DNA from 4 places in the Acidovorax sp. GW821-FHT10E03 genome. Region 3 is predicted to be linked to each of the others. Evidence: predicted binding sites of a transcription regulator. Region 3 holds the regulator's gene; each other region holds the start of a gene.
What was found. Region 3 encodes FNR, which switches genes on or off when oxygen is low (the NO sensors DNR and NnrR bind a similar motif). Its sites were predicted from a motif close to TTGATNNNNATCAA; they were not measured.
Positions count from the first base shown of each region.

Region 1: the regulator FNR is predicted to act here: its motif matches at 1,945-1,958, upstream of AC07OD_RS26580 (DUF2249 domain-containing protein).
Region 2: the regulator FNR is predicted to act here: its motif matches at 1,737-1,750, upstream of clpB (ATP-dependent chaperone ClpB).
Region 4: the regulator FNR is predicted to act here: its motif matches at 1,570-1,583, upstream of AC07OD_RS20870 (oxygen-binding di-iron domain-containing protein).

Region 1 is NZ_JBWKMU010000018.1:69,321-74,240, forward strand. Features, by position in the region: gene AC07OD_RS26565 (2OG-Fe dioxygenase family protein) at 1-555, opposite strand, end outside; gene AC07OD_RS26570 (hypothetical protein) at 665-1,159, opposite strand; gene AC07OD_RS26575 (PilZ domain-containing protein) at 1,426-1,800, shown strand; gene AC07OD_RS26580 (DUF2249 domain-containing protein) at 2,017-2,310, shown strand; gene AC07OD_RS26585 (NnrS family protein) at 2,333-3,523, shown strand; gene AC07OD_RS26590 (helix-turn-helix transcriptional regulator) at 3,629-4,720, opposite strand.
Region 2 is NZ_JBWKMU010000002.1:264,977-269,896, forward strand. Features, by position in the region: gene clpB (ATP-dependent chaperone ClpB) at 1-1,661, opposite strand, end outside; gene AC07OD_RS04375 (IPTL-CTERM sorting domain-containing protein) at 1,821-4,920, opposite strand, start outside.
Region 3 is NZ_JBWKMU010000001.1:390,087-395,006, forward strand. Features, by position in the region: gene ccoG (cytochrome c oxidase accessory protein CcoG) at 1-658, shown strand, start outside; gene AC07OD_RS01830 (FixH family protein) at 731-1,012, shown strand; gene AC07OD_RS01835 (hypothetical protein) at 1,064-1,357, shown strand; gene fnr (fumarate/nitrate reduction transcriptional regulator Fnr) at 1,423-2,145, opposite strand; gene hemN (oxygen-independent coproporphyrinogen III oxidase) at 2,332-3,714, shown strand; gene AC07OD_RS01850 (sulfite exporter TauE/SafE family protein) at 3,720-4,478, shown strand; gene AC07OD_RS01855 (cyclic di-GMP phosphodiesterase) at 4,689-4,920, shown strand, end outside.
Region 4 is NZ_JBWKMU010000012.1:92,716-97,635, forward strand. Features, by position in the region: gene msrQ (protein-methionine-sulfoxide reductase heme-binding subunit MsrQ) at 1-584, shown strand, start outside; gene AC07OD_RS20870 (oxygen-binding di-iron domain-containing protein) at 695-1,513, opposite strand; gene lptM (LPS translocon maturation chaperone LptM) at 1,648-1,857, opposite strand; gene cyaY (iron donor protein CyaY) at 1,870-2,199, shown strand; gene AC07OD_RS20885 (penicillin-binding protein 1A) at 2,268-4,661, opposite strand.

The sequences.
Region 1 (4,920 bases), on a different contig from region 3:
CTTGATGCCCTCGCGCCCCACGAGGAACACGGCCACCAGGTCGACGCCGTCGCGGTGGGCGCCCTCGGGGGTGGGCCGGCCAATGCCGTCGGTGGTGTCGATGCGGAACTGGTGGGCCTCGACGAACCAGGATGCAGGCGCCTCGGAGCGCGCAAACACGGCATCGGACACCCCGGCCAGCGCTGCCAGCAGCTGCTGCCACACCGGCCGGGCGACGGTGGCGGGCTCCATGGGGGCAAACCAGCGCTCCATGCCGCCATGCAGCGCGTTGTACTCCACAGGCTGCCAGTGCGCGCGGTGCGGCACCTGCCGCACCTGCCCGTCCTGCACCACAAAGCAGGCATGGCGGCGGCGGCGGTAGCGCCCGCCGTCTTTGAGGAAATCATCGGGGGGCAGCCCCGCCCAGTCGCCGTTCAGGCCCAGCAATTCCGGCAGGGCGCAGCCCGTCCAGCGGGCCACGTCCGCCGGCGACAGGACGGCAAAGCCGTTCTGCCGCAGCTGGCTGGCGACATCCTGGGGGGCGGTGAAGGGGGGAGAAAAAGTGACTTGGGCCATAGAGGCCCGAGCTTAACCGCTGGTGCCGGCACCGCGTCTGCGATGGCGCAAACGCGGTGCAGCGCGGCGCGGCCTTGCAGGGAGGTGCGCCGCGCGGTCCGTCAATCAGTCAGTCGCGGTGGCCATGTCCATGGCCCTTGCCATTGTTGCCGCGGCCCCGGTCATGGTCGCGGTCCTGCTTGCCGCCGTGGCGATGGTCGTCATCCCACCGGCGGTCATCGCGGCCAGGGCCCCGGTGCGGAGGGCCACGGCGTGGTGGCGGCTCCTGCACGAAGTACACCGGCTGGCTGCACGCGTTGTAGCGCGCACAGTGCTTGCCCCAGTTCTTGGCATGGCCGGGCGGCACGTAGAGGTAGATCGGCGAGCGCGGCACCACGACCGCGGGGCGGTGGATGATGACCGGCTCGGCATACAGCAGCGGCGGCGGTGGCGCATTGCCGATGTTGATGCGGCCGTACACGCCGGGGGCCAGCTCGCCGCCCACCGTGGCATTGATGTAGGTCTGCGCATGCGCGCCGCCCGCCGCGGCGAGCAGCAGCGCGGCCGCCGCGCCAGACAGGAGGAGACGGATCGTGGACATCGTGGTCATGGTTGTGGTTTTCATCGGGAACTCCTTGCTTGTACCGCCCGGAACAGCACACGATGTGCGGCTGCGGTGCGCGGACCCTGATTTGTAACAAAGCCCGCCCTACCCTAAACCCGAATCCGCGCAAAAGATGTAAGCAAATGGCGACAGAACCGGGCTGCCCGCCGCCGCCCCACGCCGCCTGAAGCAGGTTCATCCGGCGGCCCGGCGTGCCCGGCAAATGCGTGCAGCCGCCGGGCTTGGAGTAGCATGTGCCACCACCCGCTTCGGTCCAGGAGACAGCGATGCCCCACGAACGCCGCCACTTTGTCCGCGTCGGCTTTGACGCGCCGGCCTTGCTGACCACGTCCACCGACGCCTTCAGCGTCCACGTGCAGGACCTTTCGCTCAAGGGCGCGCTGCTGGTGGCACCCGCGCAGGCGAACCTGCAGACCGGCATGCTGTGCCAGCTCACCATTCCCTTGGCCGAAACCGGCAACCACATCGCCATGTCCACCGAGGTCGCGCACGTGGAGGGGCTGCACACCGGTCTGCTGTGCCGCGGGATCGACCTGGACAGCGTGACCCACCTGCGCCGCCTGATCGAGCTGCAGCTGGGCGACCCCGCACTGCTCGAACGCGATCTGGGCGAGCTGACCGCGGCCTCCTCCCTTTCCTGAACAAGCGACGGCCCCCGGCGCCGAAGCCGGCCGGGCTTGCGGCAGGCGCAGGCACAGGCAGGCCCCGCCCTTGACCGCGCCGTGCCTGCCCGGGCTCGGCATGGCCATGGCATTCATCACGGCATCCCTCACGGCATCCATTCATTGACACTCATCAATTGACGTTCCGACGGCACGCCCCATAATAGATTCATAAAACATGAATCTTTAAGCACCATGCCAGACCAAGCAACCACCGCAGCCACCATCGACGTGCGCGCAATCGCTCTCCGCGAGCGCCATCCGTCCATTTTTCTCGCCTTTGGCAAGCTGGCTGCCGGGCAGGCCATGGACCTGGTCAACGACCACGATCCCCGGCCGCTGTACTACCAGTTCCAGGAAGAACTGCCGGGCCAGTTCACCTGGAGCTACCTGGAGAACGGGCCCGCGCAATGGCGCGTGCGCATCCAGAAACAACGCGCCCCAGGCCACGGCAGCGGGCAATGCTGCGGCGCCTGCGGCGGTGCGTAGCCCGGGCCGGGGCCCTACCGCCATGGCACTCCCTATCGGCATGGAAGAACCGCGCCCCGCCCCGTCCCGGCGGTTGGCCCTGTTCGCGCTCGGTTTCCGGCCGTTCTACCTGCTGGCAAGCGTGTTCGCAGCGCTGTCCGTTCCCTTGTGGGCGCTGCAGTTCTCCGGCGCGCTGGGCCGCCCCTATCTGGCGGGCCCGCTCTGGCATGCCCACGAGATGCTGTTCGGCTTCGCGCTGGCGGTCATCGTGGGCTTTCTCTTCACCGCCGGCCGCAACTGGACCAACCTTCCCACCCCGACGGGATGGCGCCTGGGTGCGCTGGCCGCCCTGTGGGTGGCGGGACGGATTCTGGTGCTCACACCCTTCGCAGCCACGGCCGCCGTGGTGAACGTGGCGTTTCCGCTGGCCGCGGCGGCCAGCCTGGGCATTGCGTTCTGGAAGGCGCGGAACCAGCGCAACTATTTCTTTGTGGCGCTGCTCCTGCTGCTGGGCGCCGCCATGCTGCTTTTCCATCTGTCGCAGCTGGGCGTCTTTCCCGTCCCCGCAGGGCTCGGCATCCGGATCGCGCTGGACGTGGTTCTTTTCATCCTGGCCGTCATGGGCGGGCGCGTGATCCCGATGTTCACCAACAACGGCGTGGCGGGCGCGCAAGCAACCCGGCGGCCTGCCGTGGAAAAGGCCGCGCTGGGATCGGTGCTGGCCCTGCTCGCCGCGGACGCCACGGGCCTGGGCGGATGGCCACTGGCCACCATCGCGGCATTCGCCTGTCTGGCTCACACCTGGCGCTGGGCGCTGTGGCAGCCCTGGACGGCGCTGCGCGTGCCGCTGGTCTGGGTGCTGCACATGGCCTATCTCTGGATTCCCGTGCACCTGCTGCTTCGCTGCCTGGGCGACCTGGGCCTGGCGGCCTCCTCCCTGGCCACCCACGCCCTGACGGTGGGCGCGGTGGGCGGTCTCATCATCGGAATGATGACGCGCACCGCGCGCGGCCACACGGGGCGGCCCCTGCGCGCGGACCGCTGCGACACCGCCTGCTACCTGCTGGTGCTGCTGGCCGCCGCCGTGCGTGTGGCGGTGCCGCTCGCCAGCCCCGCGCAGACGGTGCACGCCAGCCTGCTGTCCGCCGCCCTCTGGTCGGCAGGCTTTGCGCTGTACGCCGTGCGCTACTGGCCGGTGCTGTCCCGCCCACGGGCCGACGGCCATCCGGGGTAGCGGCCGTGCGCCGCGCCGCCGTCAAGGCCATCTCCACTCCGGCGCCAGCCCACCGGGTCCGTGGTGCGTGCGTGGGCGCGTGCGCGCGGCTGGCCGTGCCCTCCCTCATGCCGGTGCGAAGAGGTAGTCCTGCAGCTCCAGCCGGCTTTGCACGCCCAGCCGTGTGTAGATCTGGCGGCGGTGGTAGGTGGTGGTGTTCTCGCTGATGCCCATCCGCGTGGCGATCTGCGCCTCGGGCAGGCCGCGCGCGAGCCAGTACGCAAGCTCGTGCTGGCGCTGCGGCAGGCCCAGCGCGCGCAACGCGGGCAGCAGCTGCGCCACGCGCGAGACCCGCTGGGTGATGTGGATGCCCGCCGCCCGGCCTTCGCCGGCCGCGGCAGCCATCAGCGTTGCGCGCAGCGAAAACGCGCCGCTGGCGTTGCGCAGGTCCAGCTGCGGCGGCGCGCGGACGCTGCCCCCCTGGCGGGCATGTTCCAGGCGCTGCAGCAGCGCCTGGAGCGCGGGCGGCAGTTCGGCACGCCGGTACCAGCGCGGCCCGAACGCCAGCGCCATCAGCCGGTCGGCCTGGGGCGATGTCCACAGCAGCTGCCCTTGCGGCGAGGCCACCAGCATGGCGCTTTCATGCACCACGCTGTCGTGCGCATCCACTTCGCCGGGCTGCAGGATGCGCGCCAGCCACGGCTCCAGCCGGGCCAGCAGGGCTGCGTCCTCGGCCCCGAAGCGCGGCGCCTGCGGCCTGCGATACAGCTTGAGCGCACCCACGCCCGCCCCCTGTGGCGTGCGCAGCACCAGGCTCAGGCAGTCCAGCAGTTCCGCGGGGCGCAGCGCCAGGTTGTAGAAGTCGCTGCGCAGCAGCTCGCCCATCGGCACGGTGATCAGCTGCTCCATCACCTGCGGCCCATGGTCCTCGCGCACGGCGGCGGCGAAATCGTGGGCGCTGCGGCGGATCACCTTGTGCTCGCTCGCCCTCACCTGCGGCTCGAAGTACAGGTGCATCAAGTCACGCGCCAGCGATGGCTCGATGTACACATCCAGCGCGCCGTCGCTGCCAGGGTGGAAGTAGCCGCTCGTGTCGAAGGCGATCAGATGGTGCAGCTCATGCAGCAGGGGTTCGATGAGCTGCGGACCGTTGACGTCCAGACAGGCCAGCTGTTGCAGGCGCGCCAGGGCGCGCCGCTGAATACGGGAAAAAGGCATGGAGTAGTTGAGTTATGTGCCACAGCGCATCCAGGCAATGCGTGGAGGCAAAGCTAGCACACCGGCCCCCCACAGCAACCCACCCCCAGGGGTGGGGCGCGGCGCCCCGGGGACGCATGGCCTCTGCTTTTTGGCGCCGGGCCCGTGGTGGCGCGGCGCCCCGGCCGGGCCGCCATGCAAGGTTTCAGCGCGGCCACGAA
Region 2 (4,920 bases), on a different contig from region 3:
TTGGCCACCGGAATGCCCGTGGCGCGGCTCACCACCTCGGCAATTTCTTCGGCACCCACCTGCGTGCGCAGCAGGCGGCGGGTGGCTGGGGCGCCGTCCTTGCCATCCTCCTGCGCCTGCGCTTCCTTCAGCTGCTTTTCCAGGTCGGGCAGCTTGCCGTACTGCAGCTCGGCCACCTTGTTGAAGTCGCCCTTGCGGGTGAATTCCTCGATCTGGAACTTGAGCTTGTCGATGGCTTCGCGCACGTGCGCGCTGCCCTGCGCCTGGGCCTTTTCGGACTGCCAGATCTCGTCGTAGTCGGCGATTTCCTTTTGCAGCTTGGCGATCTCTTCCTCGATGAGCGCAAAGCGCTTTTGCGAGGATTCGTCCTTTTCGCGGCGCACGGCCTCGCGCTCGATCTGCAGCTGGATCAGGCGGCGGTCGAGCTTGTCCATCACCTCGGGCTTGGAGTCCATCTCGATCTTGATCTTGGACGCGGCCTCGTCGATGAGGTCAATCGCCTTGTCGGGCAGGAAGCGGTCGGTGATGTAGCGGTTGGACAGCTCGGCCGCGGCCACGATGGCCGGATCGGTGATGTCCACACCGTGGTGCACCTCGTACTTCTCCTGCAGGCCGCGCAGGATGGCGATGGTCGCCTCCACGGTGGGTTCGCCCACGAGGATCTTCTGGAAGCGCCGCTCCAGCGCGGCGTCCTTCTCGATGTACTTGCGGTACTCGTCGAGCGTGGTCGCGCCCACGCAGTGCAGCTCGCCGCGCGCAAGCGCTGGCTTGAGCATGTTGCCCGCGTCCATCGCGCCCTCGGCCTTGCCCGCGCCCACCATGGTGTGCAGCTCGTCGATGAAGACTATTGTTTGCCCCTCGTCCTTGGCCAGTTCGTTCAGCACGGTCTTCAGGCGCTCCTCGAACTCGCCGCGGAACTTGGCGCCCGCGAGCAGCGCCGCCATGTCCAGCGACAGCACGCGCTTGTTCTTGAGCGACTCGGGCACCTCGCCGGCCACGATGCGCTGAGCCAGGCCTTCGACGATGGCCGTCTTGCCCACGCCGGGCTCGCCGATGAGCACCGGGTTGTTCTTGGTGCGGCGCTGCAGCACCTGGATGGCGCGGCGGATCTCGTCGTCGCGGCCGATCACGGGGTCGAGCTTGCCGATGCGCGCGCGCTCGGTCAGGTCGATGCAGTACTTGGCCAGGGCGCCGCGCTGGCCCTCGGCCTCGGCACTGTCCATCTTCTGGCCGCCGCGCACCGCATCGATGGCGGCTTCCAGGCTCTTGCGCGTCAGGCCGTTGTCCTTGGCGATCTTGGCGGCCTCGCCCTTGCTGTCGATCACGGCCAGCAGGAACAGCTCGCTGGCGATGAACTGGTCGCCGCGCTTGATGGCCTCCTTCTCGGTGGCCTGCAGCACGCGGCCGAGCTCCGGGCCGCCCTGCACCTGCTCGTTGCCCTGCACCTGGGGCAGGCGCTTGACGGCGGCCTCGGCCGCTGCCAGCAGGCCGGGCACATTGGCGCCCGCGCGCTGCAGCAGCGCCTTGGGGCCGTCGTCCTGCTTGAGCATGGCCACGAGCATGTGCACGGGCTCGATGTAGGCGTGGTCATTGCCCAGGGCGATGCTCTGGGCATCGCTCAGGGCTTCCTGGAACTTGGTGGTGAATTTGTCGAGACGCATGGTGGATGTCCTCCGAATTGCAGAGCACTTGAGGCGGGGTATGCCTGATTTCAAGACACTGCCCCTGCCCACCGATTGACCTGCGTCAGCGAATCATCCAGCCGATGGCTTCCCCATTAGCTACCATTTTTATAGCTGCCAGCGCTTTACCATCAAGCGCTAGCGGCTGATTTCTCTCGAAACTCCGGACCAGGTACCGGCCCAGTGGGCCCGCAGGGCCGTGCGCCGGCCGCCCCGCAAGGCCAGCAACCCCAGAAGGGCAGCCAGCCCACCCAGGCCCCCGGCCGACAGCGTGGGGATCGCCACCGGACCAGGCGCCAGCAGCACGGGGACGACAGGGTCGTTGATGGTGCCATCCTGCGCGCCAAAGCTGTCGTCCCCCCAGCCACCGTCCGTCACATCGTAGGTGACGGTGTTGCCGCTGATCTGCAGGTTCACGGGGTCGTAGTATCGGCTGGAGGAAGGGCTGTCGGGTGTGGGCCCGTACTTCTTCACGGTGAAGCCCGTGAGGTCTGGAAAGGTCACCGCCACACGCACCGTCTCACCCGGCTGGCAATGGATGAGCCGCAGGCGGAACGCCCCGTGCGGCAAGGTGGCGCCGGGGTACGGCGCCGGCGCCGCCACCGGGCCGGTGCCCGCCAGGTCCAGCTGGCAGCCTGTGCTGCCATCCACCACGCCCACGTTGACGGGCCCCGACCCGGTGTTCGTGGGTGTGGGCAGGGTTTCAAAACGCGCCTGCACGGTGCAGGCGGCCGTCACCGCTGCCGTGGTGTAGGTGCTACCGGCCAGGCTGCCGCCACAGCCCGCCACGGACGCGATGCGGTAACCCGCGCCGGGCGTGACGGTGAAGGCCTGCGTCTGTCCCTGCGCCACGTCGACCGTGCCGGTCGGGCCGATGCTGCCACCCGAGCCCGCCAGGGCCGTGACCGCGTGCCGGACCGTCTGGTCGCGGACCACGGTGATGGTGTACGTCCGGCGGGCCACGCCGTTCTGCGCGAGCACCTCCACCTGGATCACATTGGTACCCGGCACCAGGGCCAGGGGCGGCGTCGCGGAGCCGCTGGCCACGGGCGTGCCGTTCACGGTGATGGAGGCCCCGGCATCGGCGGCGACGGGCGTCAGGGAAAGCGCGGTCACCGCATGCGGCACGCCAGCCGCATACGCCGCCACCTGCGGCTGGAACGCGGGGCTGAGGACACCCTGCGACAGCGCCAGGGACGCCAATGCGGCATCGGCCGACGGGGAGGCATTCATCAGCACCGTGATGCCCGCGATACCGTTGGCAATGGCGACGTCCGGCCTGCCGTCGCCATTGAAATCGGCCACCGCCATCTGCTCGGCCGTGCCTCCGGTGAACCGCGCGACAGGCAGGCCCAGCGCGCCCACCCCGGCCTGCCCGCGCAGGATGGCGATCCCACCCGACGCGTCGGCGCCCACCACGTCGGGCAGCCCGTCGCCATCGAAATCCGCGGCCGCGAGCGCCTTGGCCGCGAGCCCTGCGCCGTACTGTCCCACCACGCCCAGCGCCTGCCCGGGCGCCGCGGCCAGGGACGCGATCTGCGTGCCGGCGGCCGTGAACACCCCCGCCCGCCCCGCGACGCCCCACCCCGCGACCGCGCCCAGCGGGCCGGCCGAGACAGGCAGGTAGACCGGCTCCAGCGGCTGCGAAGCGGCGGACAGCGAAGTGCCCACGGTGCCCGCCGAGGTCGCGGCCACCAGGTCGGTGCGCCCATCCTGGTTGACATCGACCGGCGCGAAGCCCCGCACGCCCTGCCACACCGTCATGTCCAGCATGTCGACGGCGCCTTGGGGCGTGACGCCCACCCATCGGATGGCTTCGAGCGAGCTGGTCGTCTCCAGCGCCCACACGGCGGCATGGGCAGGGTAGCCCGGCCCGCGAAATGTCCCGGTGACGATCGACCTGGGCGACAGCCCGGTAAAGAAACCCTGGCCCGCCAGGGAGAAGTCGCCCGCCCCCCGGCCCAGATAGACCATGACGCTCCGGTCGGTTTCGCTGACCACCGCCAGGTCCGTGTGGCCATCCCCGTCGAGGTCGCCAGCGGCCAGCGCGCGCACCTGCGCCCCGGTATCGAGCCGCGTGGACAACACGAAGCCGCCCTGGCCATCGCCCCGCAGGATCCAGACGCTGGATTCATCCGCGTAGGCGACGGCCAGGTCGATCCGCCCGTCCTCGTTGAAGTCGGCCACCGCCACCGCGCGCGCGTCCCGCTCGGGGATGCCGTAGCTGCGTGCGGCGGCAAAGTGGCCCGCGCCGTCTCCCAGCAACCGGACCATTCGCCCGCCCCACCCGTTGGCCACGGCAATGTCCGGGTGGCCGTCGCCGTTGAAATCGGCCACCGCCAGGGTGCTTTCGTCATCACCCACCGAGTACTCCTGGCCTCCTGCGTTGAAGCCGAACCCGCCACCGGCGAGGCCGGGCCACACCACAACGGTGCCGCTGGAGCGCGCGAGCACCAGGTCCGCCCGTCCATCGCCCGTGGCATCCACGATGGCAGCGCTCGAGAACCATCCGGGGGAGCCCACGCCGCGGCGTGAAAAGTTTCCCGTGCCGTCCCCGGTCAGGAGGATCGGGCTGGCCGAGGTGTTCTGCACCAGCGCCAGGATGTCCAGGTGGCCGTCTCCGTTGGCATCGCCGACGGCCACGAAAGGCACGTACTCATCGCCCGTCAGGCGCTGGGCCGCCGCGAAGCCGCCCGCGCCGTCTCCCCGCAGCCAGAAGACGCCATCGCCCGAGCCCACCACGATGTCGGCATGCCCGTCTTCATTCCAGTCGCCCGAGACGATGCGTGTCGTCGACACGCCCATGCCGATCTCCGTGCGGGGACGCCCATCCAGCCGGCCTGTCCCGTCGCCCCACAGCACCGAAACCCCCTTGGCCGCGCCCGAGAAGACCGCAACGGCCACGTCCAGCCGCCCGTCGCCATCGAAGTCCGCCACCGCCAGGCCATAAGGATTGGGGCCGGCGCCGAAGGCGGTTGCTGCAGACAGCCCGCCATGGCCGTCGCCCAGGCGGACCGTGACGGTGCCTTCGTTGAAGCTGGCCACCGCGATGTCCAGATGCCCATCCCCATTGAAGTCGGCCGCCACCAGGCCGTAAGGGGCCGCGCCCACGCCGAACGAACCCGCGGCCGAAAAGCCCGCAGCGCCGCCGGTATTGAGCAGGATCCTGACGGTGTTGTCTTGCCGGTCCACCACGGCAAGGTCCGGCTGGCCGTCTTCATTGAAGTCGCCGCGCGCC
Region 3 (4,920 bases):
CAAGACGATCGACCACAAGGCCAAGGGCCTGGGCGACTGCATTGACTGCACCCTGTGCGTGCAGGTGTGTCCCGTGGGCATCGATATCCGCAAGGGCCTGCAGTACGAGTGCATTGGCTGCGGACTGTGCGTGGATGCGTGCAACACGGTGATGGACAAGATGCACTACCCCCGGGGGCTGATCCGCTTTTCCACGCAGAACGGCGTGGCACAGCGCTGGAGCCAGTCGCAGATCCTGCGGCGCGTCCTGCGGCCTCGCGTGCTGATCTACACCGCCGTGCTGGTGGCACTGTGCGTGGGCATGATGGCCAGCCTGGTCACCCGCACGCCGCTCAAGGTGGATGTGGTGCGCGACCGCGCGGCCCTGTCGCGCATCGTGGCGGGCGGCAAGCTGGAGAATATCTACCGCCTGCAGATCATGAACGCCACCGAAGGCCCCCAGCGCTACCGCATCGGCGCCCGCGGCCTGGACGGGCTGGAGGTGGCCTCTGAAGCCGAGGTGGACATTGGCCCCGCGGAGTCCCGGTGGGTGGCCGTGCGCCTGCAGATACCGTATGGCTCCGCGCCCCCGGGCTCCCATGCCGTGCAGTTCGATGTGCAGGCGGTGGGCGCTGCGGCCCATGTGACCGAGAAGTCCGTATTCCTGGTGCCCCGATGAGGCGACGTGCACCCCGGTGCACGGCCCCGGGGACGTTGTATGACCGAGAAGATTTTTGAGGAGCAAGCACCCATGCCATCCAATCCAGCCATCGGCTCCGCCCCCGCCACCGCTGCGCCCTGGTGGAAATTCGGCCACGTCTGGCTGATCATCGCCGGCCCTGCCATCGTCATCGTGGCGGGCTTTGTCACGCTGTGGCTGGCGATTTCGCGGCCAGACCCCGTGATTGCCGAGGACTACTACCGCCAGGGCATCGAAATCAACAAGACGCTGGAGGCTCCGGAGAAGAGCCTGGCCCCGGCCATGAAGGGCCGCAACCACGCGGCAACGCCGGTTCAGGACCAGCCACGCTGAAACCCCTGGCCGAGCAGCGGGTCTGCGCGGCCTTACCAGGAGACAACCCCGATGTGGACGCAACGCCTGATGTGGATTGCATGGCCCGCCTTTCTGATGGCGGGCGCGATGGAGATGCTGGTTTTTGCGATGGTGGACCCGCAGGACCTGCATTGGTTCGGGCAGCCGCTGGCCCTGTCGCGCCAGGGCGTCTACACGCTCGCGTTCTTTGCGTTCTGGGCCATCACCATGGCCTCCAGCGCGTTGACCACGCTGCTGGCAATGTCGCCCTTTGAACTCAACCGCTGCCCCGTGCCCGAAGGCGAGCGCCCTGATGATTGCCGAAAGACATCATCCTGCCCTTGAACAGCGCACCGGCCGAGCTCCGGTGGCAAGGCGTTGCCGGGACGAGCGGACCTGGCTCGCCTTGCTCAGTGGCAGGCGGACTGGTTGTTCACGATGCGCTTGAGCGCGTCGGTCTCGAGGATGCGGACATGGCGCTGCTTGACTTCGACAATGCCTTCTTCCACAAACTTGGAGAAGGTGCGGCTCACGGTCTCGAGCTTGAGGCCCAGGTAGCTGCCGATCTCCTCGCGCGTCATGCGCAGCACCAGCTCGGACTGCGAGAATCCGCGGGCGTGCAGGCGCTGCACCAGATTGAGCAGGAACGCTGCCAGGCGCTCCTCGGCACGCATGCTGCCCAGCAGCAGCATCACGCCGTGTTCGCGCACGATCTCGCGGCTCATGATCTTGTGCACGTGGTGCTGCAGCGCGGTGACCTCGCGGGACAGTTCCTCGATGCGGTCAAACGGCATGACGCAGACCTCGGCGTCTTCCAGGGCCACCGCATCGCAGGTGTGGTGGTCATTCACGATGCCGTCCAGGCCGATGATCTCGCCCGCCATCTGGAACCCCGTGACCTGGTCGCGTCCGTCCTCGGTGGCCACGCAGGTCTTGAAAAAGCCGGTGCGGATGGCATAAAGCGAGGTGAACGACTCACCATTGCGAAACAGCGTGCCGCCGCGCTTCACCTTGCGGCGAACTGCAACGACCTCGTCGATGCGGTGCAGTTGCTCTTCGCTCAGGCCCACCGGCATGCACAGCTCGCGCAGGTTGCAATTGGAACAGGCGACTTTGATGGTGAGCGGGTTCATAGGCACAGGGCGGAGTTAGGTTTCGAGCATACCGCCCGATGGCCGAAGAGGGAGTCTCTTGGAGGGCGGGCAGGCGACTGACATGCATCAAATTGTCGCTGTTCCGGCCACTCCATCACTTGATTCATGTCAAGGACATGGGGGGCAGCTTACGGCACAGTCAAGGTGTACGCAAGGATTCGCCCCATGACCGCTGTTTCGCCTGACCTGCTGCGCCGTTTTGACGTACCAGGCCCCCGCTATACCTCCTATCCGACGGCCGACCGGTTTGTGGAAGCCTTCGGCCAGGAGGACTACGCCCTCGCCCTCGAGCAGCGCCGCATGGGCACCCTGACCAAGGCGCTGCCCTTGTCCCTGTATGTGCACATCCCCTTTTGCGAGTCGCTGTGCTACTACTGCGCCTGCAACAAGATCATCACCAAGCACCACGACCGGGCTGAAGTCTATCTGCGCTATCTCAGCCGCGAGATCGACCTGCACACGGCGCACTGCGGCACGGGCCAGGTGGTGAGCCAGCTGCACCTGGGCGGCGGCACCCCCACCTTCCTGTCGGACGATGGCTTGCGGGAACTCATGGCGATGCTCCAGCGCAGCTTCACCCTGGCGCCGGGCGGGGAGTACTCTATCGAGGTGGACCCCCGTACCGTCAATGCCGACCGGCTTGCCGTGCTCGCGGAGCTTGGATTCAACCGGCTGAGTTTTGGCGTGCAGGATTTTGACCCCGAGGTCCAGAAGGCGGTGCACCGCATCCAGCCCGCCGAACAGGTGTTTTCGCTGGTGGAATCCGCGCGCTCGCTCGGCTTCGAATCGATCAATGTGGACCTGATCTACGGGTTGCCGCGCCAGACGCCGGAGTCGTTCGACCGTACGCTGGCGCAGGTGGTTCAGTTGCGGCCTGATCGCATTGCGCTGTATGCCTATGCCCACCTGCCGGAGCGGTTCAAGCCCCAGCGCCGCATCCTCTCCGCCGAACTGCCCGCAGCCTCCGGCAAGGTGTCGATGCTCTCCCGTTCGCTCGACGCGTTCATGGGCGCCGGCTATGTGTATGTGGGGATGGACCACTTCGCGCTGCCGGAGGACTCGCTGGCCGTCGCCAAGCGGCAGGGCCGCCTGCACCGCAACTTCCAGGGCTACAGCACCCAGCCCGACTGCGACCTGATCGGCCTGGGCGTGTCGGCCATTGGCAGGGTCGGCGCCACCTACAGCCAGAACGCCAAGACCCTGGATGAGTACTACGACCTGCTGAACCAGGGGCGTCTGCCCGTGGTGCGTGGCCTGGCCCTGACGCGGGACGACCTCGTGCGCCGCGCCGTCATCATGTCCTTGATGTGCCAGGGAGAACTGCTGTTCGAGCCCATGGAACAGGCCTGGCTCCTCGATTTTCGGCACTATTTCTCCGCCGAACTGGCGCAGCTCGACACCATGGCCGAGCAGGGGCTGGTCAAGGTGAGGCCCGACGGTGTCGAGGTCACGGCCATGGGCTGGTTCTTCGTGCGCGGCATCGCCATGGTTTTCGACCGATATCTGCAGGCAGACCGCAACCGCGCGCGTTTTTCACGCATCATCTGAATCCCATGCTTGCAACGGTTGCCTCGACTGCCTTGTTGATGGGGCTCGTTGGCGGGTCCCATTGCCTGGCCATGTGCTCGGCACCTTGTGGCGCCGTGGTGGGGCAGGGGAGCGCGGGCTGCGCATCCGCCCCGGGCGCCGGGGCGCCGGCGGAGGGGGCTCCCCCGAAGGTGCAGGCGGTGCGGTGGGCACCGCGCGGTGGCGTGGCCCGGCGGGCCGTGGCCTTTCATGCGGGCCGCCTGACAGGATATGCGCTGGCGGGCGGGCTGGCCGCCCTGGCCATGGACAGCCTGGCGTGGATCACTCAGCAGTCCATGGCACTGCGCCCGGCGTGGACCTTGATGCACGTCGCGGTGATGGCGTGGGGGCTGATGCTGATGGTCCAGGCGCGGCAGCCGCTCTGGGTGGAGCAGGCGGGCCGTGGCGTGTGGGAGCGCGTGCGGCCTCTGGTCCGTGCACCGGGGGGCATTCTTGCCGCGGGGTTTCTCTGGGCGCTGATGCCCTGTGGCTTGCTGTATTCGGCGCTGCTGGTGGCTGCCTTGAGCGGAGGGCCCCTGGAGGGCGCATTGTCCATGGCGCTTTTTGGCATTGGCAGCGGCGTCTGGCTGGTCGGCGGGCCCTGGGCCTGGACGCGGTTGCGGGCCCGGCTCAACACCGTGCGCGCGGACTGGGGGACGCGCGCCGCCGGTGGCCTGCTCTGCGCGGTGGCAAGCTGGGCACTGTGGATGGACCTCGTCTACAAACCCTCGCTGTGGTGCCGCTAGCGTGCATTCGGGCCGCGGCGGCCTGAGGGCGAGGCGGTTTCGGTAATCCACATCCCCATGAGGGGGATTGCCCCGCCCCGCGTCTTCGGGCAGGCAAGTGTTGCCGTGCCGCCGCGGCGCGGGTGGGCTCCTTCGACAAGGCCTTCGAACTGGCGATAATCTGTGTAACTATTGGTGGCATTCACGTCTCCATGTTTCGCGCGCCCCGAAGTGAACTCCTCCATCCTCATTGACATCAGCCAACTGCGCGTCGGCATGTACATCCAGCTCGATGTGGGCTGGATGCACCATCCGTTCCCGGTGAGCAGTTTCCGGGTGGCATCGGCGGACCAGATCGCGACGTTGCGGGAACTGGGTCTCACCGAGGTTCGATACGTCCCCAAGAAAAGCGATCCTGAGCAAAGGGAGCTGGTTCCGGCCGCCTGGAGCGTGCCGGAGATGA
Region 4 (4,920 bases), on a different contig from region 3:
CCTGGCTGGTGTATGCCGCGGCCGCCAACGAACTGGGGGCCAACCCTGCCGAAGCCCTGATCCGCGCCACGGGCGACTGGACGCTGCGCGCGTTGTGCCTGGTGCTGGCGGTGACACCGCTGCGCGTGCTGGCCTCCACGCCCCAGCTCGCGCGCTTTCGGCGCATGCTGGGGCTGTTCGTGTTCTTCTATGGGTTGCTGCACCTGCTGAGCTACGCCTGGTTCGACATGGGCTTTGATGTGGCCGACATCGTGCGCGACATCGTCAAGCGGCCCTTCATCCTGGTGGGGTCCCTGGCGCTGCTGGTGCTCACGCTGCTCGCCGCCACGTCGTTCAACCGCGCCATCAAGGCGCTGGGTGCAAGGCGCTGGCAGGCCCTGCACCGCAGCGTGTACGCGGTGGCGGGGCTGGCCATCCTGCATTTTTTCTGGATGCGCGCGGGCAAGAACGATTTTGGCGAGGTGGCGGTCTACGCGGTGGTGCTCGCGGCCCTGCTCGGCTGGCGGCTGTGGCACCGGCTGCGCAAGCGGCAGGCGGCGCAGGGGGCGGCGGCTCCCCGCCGGACGGCCGCTGGGGCCCGGTAACGCAATGCGGATGGGATGCTAGGTCGATTGCTATAAAATATATAGCTATCTACGATTGCCAGTAAAGCGCCAGGCCCTGTTTTTATTGAAGATCAAGCAAACGGCCCGTGCTACCGCCCCAGCCCGGGCCGCAGCTGCCGGGTCACCGGATCGATGTAGCTGGTGGGCAATTGGTAGGCCCGGTCGTCGAACAGGTCGATGCCGCACATCAGGTTCTCGATCCAGTCCATGAAGTCGCTGATGGCCTGCTTGCCGATGATCGGCGCGCCGTGCTGCGGAACGAGCATGGAAATATCGAGCTGCCGCGCCATGCGCACCCACAGCCGCAGGATCTTGTTGGAGACCATGTAGCGGCGGTGAAACCCCTCCATGCGCGGGATGTGCGCCTTGAGGTCGGTCACCGGCACGCGTGCCTCGGCACCGGACATCATGGACACTCCCAGATCGCCCGTGAACAGGATGCGGCTGACCGGGTCGTAGAAATGGAAATTGCCTTCGGAATGCATGAAATGCGCAGGCAGCAGCACCAGTTCATGGCGGCCCAGCGGCAGGTGGCCGCCGCTGTCAGGCACCCCGATGACCCGGTTCTCCGTCTTGCCGACCTTGGTGAAGTGCGGGGCGAAACGCTCCCACACGCGCGAGATCACCAGGTCTGCCTTGGTGCTGGTCATCCACCGGTCCAGCGAGGCAATGATGTCCGGGTCCGCGTGCGAGGCGATCAGGTACGACAGCTTGTGTGGCGGGAAATGCTTGGTCATTCCCATGAACAGCTCGTTGAAAGCGAGGTTGCCGCCGGGATCGATGATGGCGCCCGTGTCGTCGTCCACGATCAGGAACTGGTTGGCCTGCACGGCCTGGCCGTCTTCCTCGATGAGGTCGGTGAACATCAGACAAGCGTGATTCTTGTCGCGGTAGAGTTCCAGGGCCATGGCCATCCTGCAGTGCGATAAAGCACGGACTGTACGATTGACCCTTCGAGGTGTCCTTGATGGAAATCAAGCACCTCGGCATTGGTAGTGGCAGCCAGGTGGGCCGCTGGCCCCTGCCGGCGATTCGCCGCGGCTTAACGCGGCTGCGACGCGGCAGCCGCCGGTGCCTGGGCGGGCGTGGTCGTGCCGACGCTGGGTGTCAGGGTCTGCGGAAGGGTTGCGCGCTGTGCAGCCGCGGGGCTGCTGGGAAGATACAGGGGGCCTCGCTGGCCGCAGCCGGCGAGGGCCGCCGTACTGGCGGCAAGGACAAGCGTCCTGACTAGAATTTGGGAAGCTATCAACATGCGCAAATTGTAATGACCGACCTTGAATTCCTGGACCACGCCGAAAAACTGCTTCTGGCCGTCGAGCGCAGTTGTGATCGTATCAACGACGCGACCGAGGCCGATGTGGACGCCCAGCGCTCGGGGGGCATGGTGACGCTGACCTTCCCCAACCGCAGCCAGATCGTGATCAATCTCCAAAAGCCGCTGCACGAGGTCTGGATGGCGGCGCGCTCCGGTGGCTACCACTACCGTTTCGATGGCCAGGCATGGCAAGACACCAAGGGCGCGGGAGAGTTCTTTGACTGCCTGAGCCGGGACGCAGCCCGGCAAGCGGGCCTGCCGCTGCAGTTCTCGGCCTAGGGAAACCGCCTCAGCCTGGCTCAAGCTTGCTGCCCCCCCAGGCTGGGACTCTGATAGTCCCGGCCGTGTCAGTTGCGGAACAGGTCCAGGATGCGGTTTCGCTCCTCCGCCGGGGGCGGTGCGTGCGGGGCCACCGCCGGTGACGCAGATCGGTCATCAATGCCCACACTGGAGATGCCGCTGTGGCGGGCGTACTCCTCGTAGAACCACTCCCCGCCGACGTTGACGACGCCAGCCGGCACCGTGGGTTCCATGACAGGCACACCCTTGAGCGCGCGTTCCATGAAATTGATCCATACCGGCAGGCTGAGTCCGCCCCCGGTTTCGCGGCTTCCGAGGTTGCGGGGCGTGTCGTAACCAATCCAGGTCACGGCGGCGATGGTGGGCTGGTAGCCGGCGAACCAGGCGTCGACCGAATCATTGGTGGTGCCGGTCTTTCCGTAAAGGTCCGGGCGCTTGAGCGTGGATTGCGCGCGCGCGGCGGTGCCGGACCGTGTCACCTCCTGAAGGAGGCTGTTCATGATGAAGGCGTTGCGGGCGTCGATGGCGCGGGGCTGCTCGCTGGTCACCGGTGGCGTTGTTTCCGAGATCACGCGGCCCTTGTGGTCCGTGACCTTGGCGATCAGCCAGGGATTCACACGGTATCCGCCATTGGCGAACACGGAATAGGCGGTCGCCATCTGCAGCGGCGTGACCGAACCCGCGCCCAGGGCCATCGTGAGGTAGGCCGGGTGCTTTTCCGCATCGAAGCCAAAACGCGACACCCATTCCTGGGCCGTCTTGGGGCCCACGGCCTGCAGGATCCGGATCGAGATCATGTTCTTGGACTTGGCCAGGCCGGTGCGCATGCTCATGGGCCCGTCGTACTTTCCGTCGTAGTTCTTGGGCTCCCACGGCTGGCCGCCCGTGACGCCGGCGTCAAAGAACAGCGGGGCGTCATTGATGACCGTAGCGGGCGTGAACCCCTTTTCCAGCGCCGCGGAATAAATGAAGGGCTTGAAGCTCGACCCCGGCTGGCGCCACGCCTGGGCCGCGTGATTGAATTTGTTCTTGTCAAAGTCAAACCCACCCACCAGGGCCCGGATGGCCCCGCTGCGCGGGTCCAGGGCCACGAACGCGCCCTCGACTTCAGGCAGTTGTGTGATCTCCCAGGCGTTCTTGGGGGTCTTCACGACCCGGATCACCGCACCTCGGCGAATCTTGATGTTCGGCGGTGCCTTGTCGCTGAGGCCCGACTGCGCGGGCTTCAGGCCGTCGCCGGTGATCTCGAGGTTGTCGCCATTGGCCCGGGCCGCAATGATCTTGCGGGGAGAGGCTTCCAGAACGACGGCGGAGAGGACATCCCCGTTGTCCGGGTGATTGGCCAATGCGTCGTCAATGGCATCCTCGACCTCCTGGGCTGCGGCGGGCAAGGCCACGAACTTCTCCGGCCCCCGGTACTGCTGTCGCCGCTCGTAGTCCATGATGCCCCGGCGCAGCGACCCATAGGCAGCTTCCTGCTCTGCCGCGTTGAGGGTCGTGTAGACATTCAATCCCCGTGTGTAGGCCTCGTTGCCATACTGCGTGAAGATCAGCTGGCGCGCCATCTCGGCGACGTACTCCGCATGGATCCGGGTGTTGTCCGGTCCTGACCGGATTTTGAGTTCTTCCTTCTTGGCGTCCGTGGCCTGCTGGGCTGTGATGAATCCGTTCTCCTCCATGCGCTCGATGATGTACAGCTGCCTGGAGCGCGCCCGTTTCGGATTGCTGATCGGGTTGTACGCGGAGGGCGCCTTGGGCAGGCCGGCCAGCATGGCAGCCTCTGCCACCGACACGGATTTCAATGGCTTGCCAAAATACGCCTCCGAGGCCGCCGCAAATCCATAAGCGCGATTGCCGAGATAAATCTGATTCATGTAAATTTCAAGAATCTGATCCTTGCTCAGTAAATGCTCAAGCTTGAATGTCAGTAAGATTTCGTAAATTTTGCGTGTAAATGTTTTCTCTGAAGAGAGGTAAACATTGCGTGCAACCTGCATCGTGATAGTGGATGCTCCCTGGCTTTTCACGCGGCCCAGATTGGCGAGACCAGCGCGAACCACGCCCTTGTAATCAACGCCGCCGTGTTGAAAGAAGCGGGCATCTTCAATGGCCAATACTGCGTCCTTCATGACCTTGGGGATTTCTCCAATGGGGGTGAGATTGCGGCGCTCTTCCCCAAATTCGCCGAGCAAAGCACCTTCCGCTGAATAGACGCGCAGGGGCAGCTTGGGCCGGTAGTCGGCAAGATCGGAAATGTCCGGCAGGTTCGGGTAGGCGACGGCCAGGGCCACGGCGATGGTCAGCGCCAGCCCGAAAGCGGCTGCAGTTGCCAAGCCTGCGATCCAGAGGATTGCACGCAGGAACCAACGAAGCCAGGTGGGACGGTGGGGAGCGGGGGAGGAGTCCGGCTTGTCGGTGGACTTCGATGGAGAGGGCGGCATATCGCTCCGGAGGGGTAGGACCCCCCATTATAAAAATGTCTGCTCCTGAGCACGGAAAATCGCAGCGCCGTGCGATGAGCAGGTCGCCAAAAGGCGCGCCACCCTCCCTAAACGGTCTTGCAAAGCGCGAAAAATTCGTCTGCTTTTGGCAACGCTCCGCAAGTGTTACGCGGGGAAAAATCTTTGCTGGAGAACTATCTTACTGATAGCATTCATGTGAAGTGTTAAGTTTTGTTGCCTCATTTTGGCAAGTTACAGG